3 regions of the Uliginosibacterium sp. TH139 genome follow, and region 2 is predicted to be linked to each of the others. Evidence: predicted binding sites of a transcription regulator. Region 2 holds the regulator's gene; each other region holds the start of a gene.
What was found. The regulator sigma-54, encoded in region 2, starts transcription at its own class of promoters, with help from an activator protein. The targets are predictions, from matches to a motif close to TGGCACGCTTNCTGCTNA.

Region 1 (3,092 bases), on a different contig from region 2:
TGCCGCTGCCGCCGCGCCTCAAACCGGGGCAAAGCCTGGACGGGCTGGAGGTGCTTGATGTGCTGCACGACTCGCGCATCACCCTGCTCTACCGTGTGCGCATGCCCGCCGGCGGTATCGCCGTGCTCAAGACCCTGCATGCCAGCGCCGACCTGGAGGATGCCGCCGCACTCGCCCACGAGGAGTGGATTGCCCGCCGGGTCACCGATGCAGCCTTCCCGCAGGTGATCCCGTGGCCCTCGCGCAGCCACCTGTACTACCTGATGAGCTGGCACGAAGGGGAGAGCCTCAAACAGCGCCTCGCCCGCGGCCACCGCTTCAATGCGTCCGAAGTAACCGAGACAGGAGAGCGCCTGCTCAAGGGGCTGGCCACTCTGCATCGGCTGGCCATCGTGCATCGCGATATCAAGCCGGACAATCTGCACCTGGGTGCCGATGGGCGCCTGCGCATCCTTGATCTGGGCGTGGCAGCCGCCGATGGCCAGCACGAAGGCGAACGCTTCGGCGAGATCAACAATCCCGGCACCCCTTCCTACATGGCGCCGGAGCTCTTCCAGCAAGGTGCCGAGCGCCCGCGCGCCAACGAATCCAGCGATCTGTACGCCGTTGGCGTCACGCTCTACGAACTCGCCACCCGCAAGTATCCGTACGGCGAGATCGAACCCTTCCAGCATCCGCGCTTTGGCGACCCGGTGCCGCCCACACGTTACCGGCCGGACCTGCCGGAATGGCTCGAATCGGTGTTGCTGAAAGCCGTGGCACGCGAACCGGAGCGCCGCTTCGAAACCGCCGAAGAATTCCTGCTGGCCCTTCAGCGCGGCGCCCATCGCCCGCTCGCCGTGCCACGCCAGCGCCCGCTGCTGGAGCGCGACCCGCACGCGCTGCTGAAGCTCGTGTGCGCCCTGTCGCTGATCGCCAACCTGCTCCTGCTGCTCCTGTTCCTGAGCAAATAAAGAGTGCGGCGCCATGCTTCAAGAACGTGCATCCTCGCCCTCCGCGAGTGCATCGAAGGCCTGATAAAAACACTATAAAAACAACCAAACCCTTGAATTTCAATGAGTTAAAAAGTCTGGCACAACGCGTGCTTTGATTTGGATCAATATCGAGCACCAAGTACGGCTGGGCAATCCTGCCGTACGCAACCGGCCAGCAACGAAGCTGTCCGGACAGGGTCAAGGGCGATCTCTGGTGTAGCTGAAGATTTATGAACAGGACGTATGTCAAGACGTCCTCAGCTTTCAACAGAGGGAACCGCATGGAAAAGCTCAAGCTCGTCATGGTTGGCAATGGCATGGCCGGTGTGCGCACGCTCGAGGAGCTGCGCAAGATCGCTCCGGACATGTACGACATCACCGTCTTCGGCGCCGAACCTCATCCCAATTACAACCGCATCATGCTGTCGCCGGTGCTCGCCGGCGAGATGACCATCCAGGACATCATTCTCAACGACTGGAACTGGTACAAAGACAACGGCATTACCCTGCAGACCGGCAAGAAGATCATCAAGATCGATCGCAAGGCACGCAAGGTTTTCGCTGAGGACGGGACAGAAGCCGAATACGATCGCCTGCTGCTGGCCACCGGCTCGAATCCCTTCATCCTCCCGGTGCCGGGCAAGGATCTGCCGGGCGTGATCGCCTACCGCGACATCGCCGATACCGACGCGATGATCGATGCCGCCGCCCAGTACAAGCACGCAGTGGTGATCGGCGCCGGCCTGCTCGGCCTGGAAGCCGCTAACGGCCTGATCCTGCGCGGCATGAGCGTCACCGTGGTGCACATCGGCGAGTGGATCATGGAACGCCAACTCGACAAGACCGCGGCCAACATGATGCAGAAGGAGCTCGAGGCCCGCGGCATGCAGTTCCGCCTCGGTGCCCACACCGCCGAACTGGTGCAGGGCGAAAGTGGCCGCGTCTGCGCACTCAAGCTCAAGAGCGGCGAAACCCTGCCGGCCGATCTGGTGGTGATGGCTACCGGTATCCGCCCCAACACCGCGCTGGCCGAATCGGCCGGCATTCACTGCAACCGCGGCATCGTGGTCAATGACACGATGCAAACCTACGATCCGCGCGTGTATGCCGTGGGCGAGTGCGCCAACCACCGTGGCATCGCCTACGGTCTGGTCGCGCCGCTGTTCGAGCAGGCCAAGGTCGCCGCCAACCACATTGCCCAGTTCGGCATCGGCCGCTATCAGGGTTCGGTCACCTCCACCAAGCTCAAGGTCACCGGCATCGACGTGTTCTCGGCCGGCGACTTCTCCGGCGGCGAAGGCACTGAGGACATCGTGCTCTCCGACCCGGCGGCGGGCGTTTACAAACGCGTGGTGGTGAAGGACGACAAGATCGTCGGCGCCGTGGCCTATGGCGACACCGCTGACGGCTCCTGGTACTTCCAGATGCTCAAGGACGGCCAGAACATCGCCGACATCCGCGATCACCTGCTGTTCGGCAAGAGCCACCTCGGCGACGCGGGGCACAAGGGCCAGAACCAGGCCGCCAGCCTGCCCGACACCGCCGAGATCTGCGGCTGCAACGGCGTGTGCAAGGGCACCATCGTCAAGGCCATCAAGGAACAGGGCCTGTTCACGCTCGATGATGTAAGGAAGCACACCAAGGCCTCCAGCTCCTGCGGCTCCTGTACCGGGCTCGTGGAGCAGATCATCGCCTCCACCGTGGGCGGCGCCTACACCCCGGCGGACTCAACCAGCAAGCCGGTGTGCGGCTGTACCGATCACTCGCATGGCGAAGTACGCAAGGCCATCCGCGATCAGCACCTGACCAGCATCCCGGCCGTGATGCACGCGCTGGCCTGGAAGACGCCCAATGGCTGCGCCTCCTGTCGTCCGGCACTGAACTACTACCTGATTTCCACCTGGCCGCACGAGGCCAAGGATGACGCGCAAAGCCGCTTCATCAACGAGCGCGCCCACGCCAACATCCAGAAGGATGGCACCTACTCGGTGGTGCCACGCATGCTCGGCGGCCTCACCACGCCCGACGAGCTGCGCGCCATCGCCGATGCAGCGGACAAGTACGCCGTACCCACGGTGAAGGTCACCGGCGGCCAGCGCATCGATCTGCTCGGCGTGA
Region 2 (3,092 bases):
CCTGCTCGCCACGCGCGAACATTCGAGGCTGGAGCTGCGGCGCAAGCTGGCGGCAAGAGCCGGCGCCGACGATGATGTCGAAGCCGTGCTGGATCGCATGGCAGAGACAGGTCTGCAGTCTGACGAGCGCTTTGCCGAGAGTTTCGTGAGATCGCGCGCCAGCCGCTTTGGTGCCGCGCGCATCCGTCGTGAGCTGGATGACCGGGGTGTGGATCGCGAGACGGCAGCTGGCGCCATGGGCGAGGCTTTGCAGGAAGATGAACTGATGCGCGCGCACAGCGTGTGGCAGAAAAAATTCGGGGTGTTGCCGCAGGATCACAGGGAGTGGGCGCGTCAGGCGCGCTTCCTGCAGACCAGAGGGTTTGCGGTCGACATCATCAGGAAACTCTTGAAAGAAACACTGGATGAGTCTGCTCAGGGTTAGCAATCTGCAGAAACGCTACAAGGCACGCACCGTAGTGCACGACGTGTCCTTCGAGGTTGGCAGTGGCGAAGTGGTGGGCTTGCTGGGGCCGAACGGCGCAGGCAAGACCACCTGTTTCTACATGATCGTCGGCCTCGTACGTGCCGATGGCGGCAAGATCCATCTCGATGGAACCGAGCTCACCCATTGGCCGATCCACAAACGGGCGCACCAAGGGCTCTCCTATCTGCCGCAGGAAAACTCGGTGTTCCGCAAACTTACGGTCTCCGAGAACATCATGGCGGTGCTGGAGTTGCAAAAGCTCTCCAGCGCAGACATGGAAAAACGTCTGGATGAGCTGCTGGATGAACTCAACATCGGCCATTTGCGCGAAGCGACCGCTATGTCCTTGTCCGGCGGTGAGCGCCGCCGCGTCGAAATCGCGCGTGCGCTGGCCACCCGTCCGCGTCTGATCCTGCTGGATGAGCCTTTTGCCGGCGTTGATCCGATTGCAGTGATTGATATCCAGAAAATCATCAGTTACCTCAAGGCGCGCGGTATCGGCGTGCTGATTACCGACCATAATGTGCGCGAAACCCTCGGTATTTGCGATCACGCCTACATCATCAATGCGGGTGAGGTACTGGCTGGCGGCAAACCGGCAGAAATCGTGCAGAATGAACAGGTACGGCAGATTTACCTTGGCGAACACTTCCGCCTCTAGGCTTGGCCGCTCCGCACCTCCCCGTCTGTAAAGAATGAAACCCTCGCTTCAGCTCCGCCTTTCCCAGCAACTTGCACTCACCCCGCAGTTGCAGCAATCCATCAAGCTGCTTCAGCTGTCCACGCTCGAACTCAATCAGGAGATCGAACGCATCCTGCTCGAAAACCCGATGCTGGAGCGTGAAGGCGGCGACGAGGAAAGTGATGGACCCGTCCCTGTCGAGGCGGGCGAAGCCAGTGTGGCAACGGCGGGTGAGGAATACCGCATCGAATCCTCTGCTTCATCCTCCGGCGATGAGGATTTCGAGTCGCCGAGCGTGACGGACATGCCGGACAACATCGGAGAGGCTTACGACAGCGTTTCGGATGATGATATCGGCGAAGCTGCCGAATGGCGCACGGAAGGCGCCTCGCGGAATGGCGGTGGGGACGACGATGATTCCGACTTTCAGGAATTCCAGGCCGCCGCTACTTCCTTGCGGGATCACCTGCTGGGGCAGGTCGCCCTGATGCCGCTGGTTGATCGTGATCGTGCGCTGGTGCAGCTGATCATCGAAGCGCTGGACGACGACGGTTTGTTGCTGCAGGACCTCGAGGAACTTCTGCCGCTGATTCCGGCCGAATGGGAAGTAGAACTCGATGAGTTGAACATTGCCTTGCATCAGGTCCAGAACCTTGACCCCGCTGGCATCGGCGCTCGCAACTTGCAGGAGTGTTTGCTCCTGCAGATTCGCGCTTTGCCGGAAAGTGCCACGCGCGAGCACGCCATGCTGATCGCGGACGGCAATCTGGAATTGCTGGCTGCGCGCGATTTCGCGCGCCTCAAGCGGCGCCTGGGCTGCAATGATGATGCCTTGCGCGCAGCTCAGGAACTCATTTGTCATTTGAATCCGCGTCCGGGGGCTCAATTTGCACCGATGGAAACGCGCTACGTGATTCCGGACGTGGTGGTGCGCAAGCAACGTAGCGGCTGGACGGTAAGCCTCAATCCAGAGGCCATGCCGAGGCTCAGGATCCATCGGGTCTACGCCGATATACTTCAACAGAACAGGGGCGTAAGTAGTTCCTTGTCGGGACAGCTGCAGGAAGCCAAGTGGCTGATCAAGAATGTGCAGCAGCGATTCGACACCATCCTGCGTGTTTCGCAGGCCATCGTCGAACGTCAGCGCCAGTTCTTTGATCATGGTGAAGTGGCCATGCGTCCGCTGACCCTGAGGGAGATCGCCGAAGAGCTGGAGCTGCATGAGTCAACGGTGTCGCGGGTGACCACCCAGAAGTACATGGCCAGTCCCCGCGGTGTGTTCGAACTGAAATACTTTTTTGGCAGTCATGTTTCCACCGATACCGGTGGTGCATGTTCAGCAACGGCGATACGCGCGCTGATTCGCCAGCTGGTCGCGGCCGAAGACGGGAAAAAACCCCTGTCGGATGCCAGGATTGCCGAATTGTTGGGCCAGCAGGGTATCGTGGTGGCACGCCGGACGATTGCGAAATACCGGGAGTCGCTGAATATTCCGCCGGTCAGTCAGCGCAAGTCGATCTAACAGGAGAGGAGTAGTTTTATGAATCTCAACATCACCGGCCATCATCTGGAAGTCACTCCCGCTTTGCGCGAATATGTGGTTTCCAAGCTCGATCGGGTGATTCGCCATTTCGATCATGTTACGGCGACCCATGTGACCCTCTCGGTACAGAAACTCAAGCAGAAAGCAGAGGTGACTGTTCACGTGCGCGGCAAGGATATCCACGTGGAAAGTGAAGACGACGACCTGTATGCCGCCATTGATGCGCTGGCAGACAAGCTGGATCGTCAGGTTCTCAAGCACAAGGAAAAGATCAGCGATCACAACCGTGAATCGATGAAACGGCAAGGCGCCGAGAGCGCCAGCTGAAGCGCTGGACGCAGCCGGTCTGGACAGGCAGAATTGTCCGGCCGGCGATGGTTGAGGCCTTCTGCCTCAACCGC
Region 3 (3,092 bases), on a different contig from region 2:
CGAACGGCGCTCAGGATACGGCCAGCATGCGCTCCAGCGAGAGTTTCGCCAACGCGGCCTCGTGGGCAGGCACGCTGATCTGGTTGACGATTTTTCCGGCAGCCAGGTTCTCCAGTGTCCACGCCAAATGCTGCGGATCGATTCGCTGCATGGTCGAGCACATGCACACCATCGGGCTCATGAACTGCACCAGCTTGCCCTCGTGCTTCACCTCCTCAGCAAGACGGTTAACCAGATTCAGTTCGGTGCCGACCAGCCACTTGGTATTCGGCGCAGCCTCTTTCACCACCTTGATGATGTACTCGGTGGAGCCAACGTAATCCGACGCCCGACACACCTCGAAGGCCGACTCCGGATGCGAAATGACCATGCCATCCGGATTCGCCTTGCGCCAGTTAGCGATGTGCGAGGGCTGGAACATCTGATGTACCGCGCAGTGGCCCTTCCACAGCAGCATCTTTGCTTTCTTGATCTGCTCGTGAGTCAGGCCGCCATAGGGCTGATCCGGATCCCACACCACCATGTCTTCCAGCGGAATGCCCATCTTGTAGCCGCTCCAGCGGCCCAGATGCTGATCCGGGAAAAACAGGATCTTCTCGCGCTGGGCGAAGCTCCATTCGAGGATCTTCGGCGCATTGCTGGAGGTGCATACGATGCCGCCATGCTCGCCGCAAAAGGCCTTCAGGTCTGCCGCCGAGTTGATGTAGGTCACCGGAGTTACCTGCTCATCGGGCGTATCCAGCACCTCGCGCAACTCGCGCCAGCAACGCTCGACCTTGGCCAGGTTAGCCATGTCTGCCATCGAACAGCCTGCGGCCAGATCCGGCAGGATCGCAATCTGATTCGGCTTGGACAGGATGTCCGCCACTTCGGCCATGAAGTGCACGCCACAGAACACGATGTATTCGGCATCCGTCTCACCCGCCAAGCGCGAGAGCTTGAGCGAGTCGCCAGTCAGATCTAGGTGCTGGTACACATCGGCCCGCTGGTAATGGTGCACCAGCAACACGACGCGCTTGCCAAGCTTTTCCTTGGCGGCGCGGATGCGTGCATGTGCCTCGGCATCCTTGAGAGCGTTGAAGTGGTCGAAGGAAATGATCTGTTGCATTGCCGTGAGGGGAGAAGCAAGGGGGAAACCCCGGGGAATACAGATTCTACCCCTCGCGCAGCGCTCCTTACACCTCAATGCCGAGTCAGGATTGCGACCAAGGCAAACCCGCATGGCGCCAGCCGCCTATCTTGCCGCGCCGACCATGCGCATCCTTGTCCCCCTCAAAACCTTCGAGAACGTTGTAACACCCGGCCAGCCCAGCCACCGCCGCAGCCATCGCCGCGTTATGCGAGCGGGCGCCACTGCGGCAGATGAACATCAGCAAGGCCTCGTTATCAACCCGTTTCTTCAGCTGCAGCTCGAAATCCGGGTTGGGCACACTGCCGGGATAGCTGTTCCACTCGATTTCAACAGCGCCCGGAATCCGTCCGACCCAGTCGAGCTCGGCGCGCGTACGTACGTCCACAATACGCGCCGCGCCACCGGCGAGCTCCAGCACGCAATACGCTTCCCTTGGCGTCAGCGCCCCGGCGTACGGCAGATTCATCTTTTCGGCACGCTCGCGCGCCAGACCCAGCAACTCACTCAGACTAGCCATGGCTTCAACTCTTACTCAGTTTGTCGGGACCAGGAAGTATGGCCCGTGAGACCCCAAAAGCAAAAATGCACCACAAAGATGCATTCAAGACAATCAATGATCCATCTTGGTGCTTACACAGAAAATCACCTTGCAGGGCGCTTGTGGCACAATTGCCGCTCCCTGTAGGCCGGTGCCCTTTTGGCCGGAATACGTCGAACGCGGAAATCCGCCCCGCCCTATGGCATGGTACATGCTTCCTGTCCGACGTTAACGCACAGCCCCGCTGGCGCGGACAGGTTTGTCCATCTCGGTTCAACACACCAGGAGTGAGAGTTAAATGACCCCTCAAGACGTACTCAAGCTGATCAAGGAAAACGACGCCAAGTTCGTGGACCTGCGCTTTACCGACACCCGCGGCAAGGAACAACACGTGACCGTTCCGTCGCATGTGGTGGATGAAGAGTGGTTCGACCACGGCCACGCTTTCGACGGCTCCTCCATCGCTGGCTGGAAGGGCATTCAAGCCTCCGACATGCTGCTGGCTCCGGACCCCTCCACCGCCAAGATCGACCCCTTCTTCGACGAAACCACCGTCATCCTCACCTGTGACGTGATCGAGCCGTCCGACGGCAAGGGCTATGACCGCGACCCGCGCTCCATCGCCAAGCGCGCTGAAGCCTATCTGAAGTCCTCCGGCCTGGGCGACACCGCCTACTTCGGCCCGGAACCCGAATTCTTCATCTTCGACGGTGTGAGCTGGTCTGCCGACATCTCCGGCTGCTTCGTCAAGATCAAGTCCGACGAAGGCGCATGGGCCACCGCTGAAGATCAGGACGGCAGCAACATCGGCCACCGTCCGACCGTCAAGGGCGGCTACTTCCCGGTTCCCCCGGTTGATAGCCACCAAGACATCCGCGCCACCATGGTGCTGCTGCTCGAACAACTGGGCATCCCGGTCGAAGTGTTCCACCACGAAGTGGCTACCGCAGGCCAGAACGAAATCGGCACCAAGTTCAGCACCCTGGTGCAACGTGCTGACTGGACCCAGACCCTGAAGTACGTGGTGCACAACGTCGCTCACCAGTACGGCAAGACTGCCACCTTCATGCCCAAGCCCATCGTGGGTGACAACGGTTCCGGCATGCACGTGCACCAGTCCGTCTGGAAGGATGGCAAGAACCTGTTCGCCGGCAACGGCTACGCCGGCCTGTCCGACTTCGCTCTGTACTACATCGGCGGCATCATCAAGCACGCCAAGGCACTGAACGCCATCACCAACCCGGGCACCAACTCCTACAAGCGTCTGGTTCCGCACTACGAAGCTCCGGTCAAGCTGGCCTACTCGGCTCGCAACCGTTCCGCTTCGATCCGCATCCCGCACGTGCAATCGGACAAGGCTCGCCGCGTCGAAGCCCGCTTCCCGGATCCGCTGGCCAACCCCTACCTGGCGTTCTCCGCTCT

Region 1: nirB (nitrite reductase large subunit NirB) is a predicted target of sigma-54. The motif match lies at 1,071-1,088, and genes of this name have one in related genera.
Region 3: glnA (type I glutamate--ammonia ligase) is a predicted target of sigma-54. The motif match lies at 1,871-1,888, and genes of this name have one in related genera.

The regions. Positions count from the first base shown of each region.
Region 1 covers NZ_PKRR01000002.1:266,253-269,344, forward strand. Annotated here, with positions in the region: gene C0V76_RS04880 (bifunctional protein-serine/threonine kinase/phosphatase) at 1-953, shown strand, start outside; gene nirB (nitrite reductase large subunit NirB) at 1,256-3,092, shown strand, end outside.
Region 2 covers NZ_PKRR01000001.1:764,090-767,181, forward strand. Annotated here, with positions in the region: gene recX (recombination regulator RecX) at 1-424, shown strand, start outside; gene lptB (LPS export ABC transporter ATP-binding protein) at 405-1,127, shown strand; gene C0V76_RS03555 (RNA polymerase factor sigma-54) at 1,162-2,670, shown strand; gene hpf (ribosome hibernation-promoting factor, HPF/YfiA family) at 2,689-3,018, shown strand.
Region 3 covers NZ_PKRR01000006.1:86,610-89,701, reverse strand. Annotated here, with positions in the region: gene nadA (quinolinate synthase NadA) at 11-1,108, opposite strand; gene C0V76_RS14380 (rhodanese-like domain-containing protein) at 1,194-1,649, opposite strand; gene glnA (type I glutamate--ammonia ligase) at 1,969-3,092, shown strand, end outside.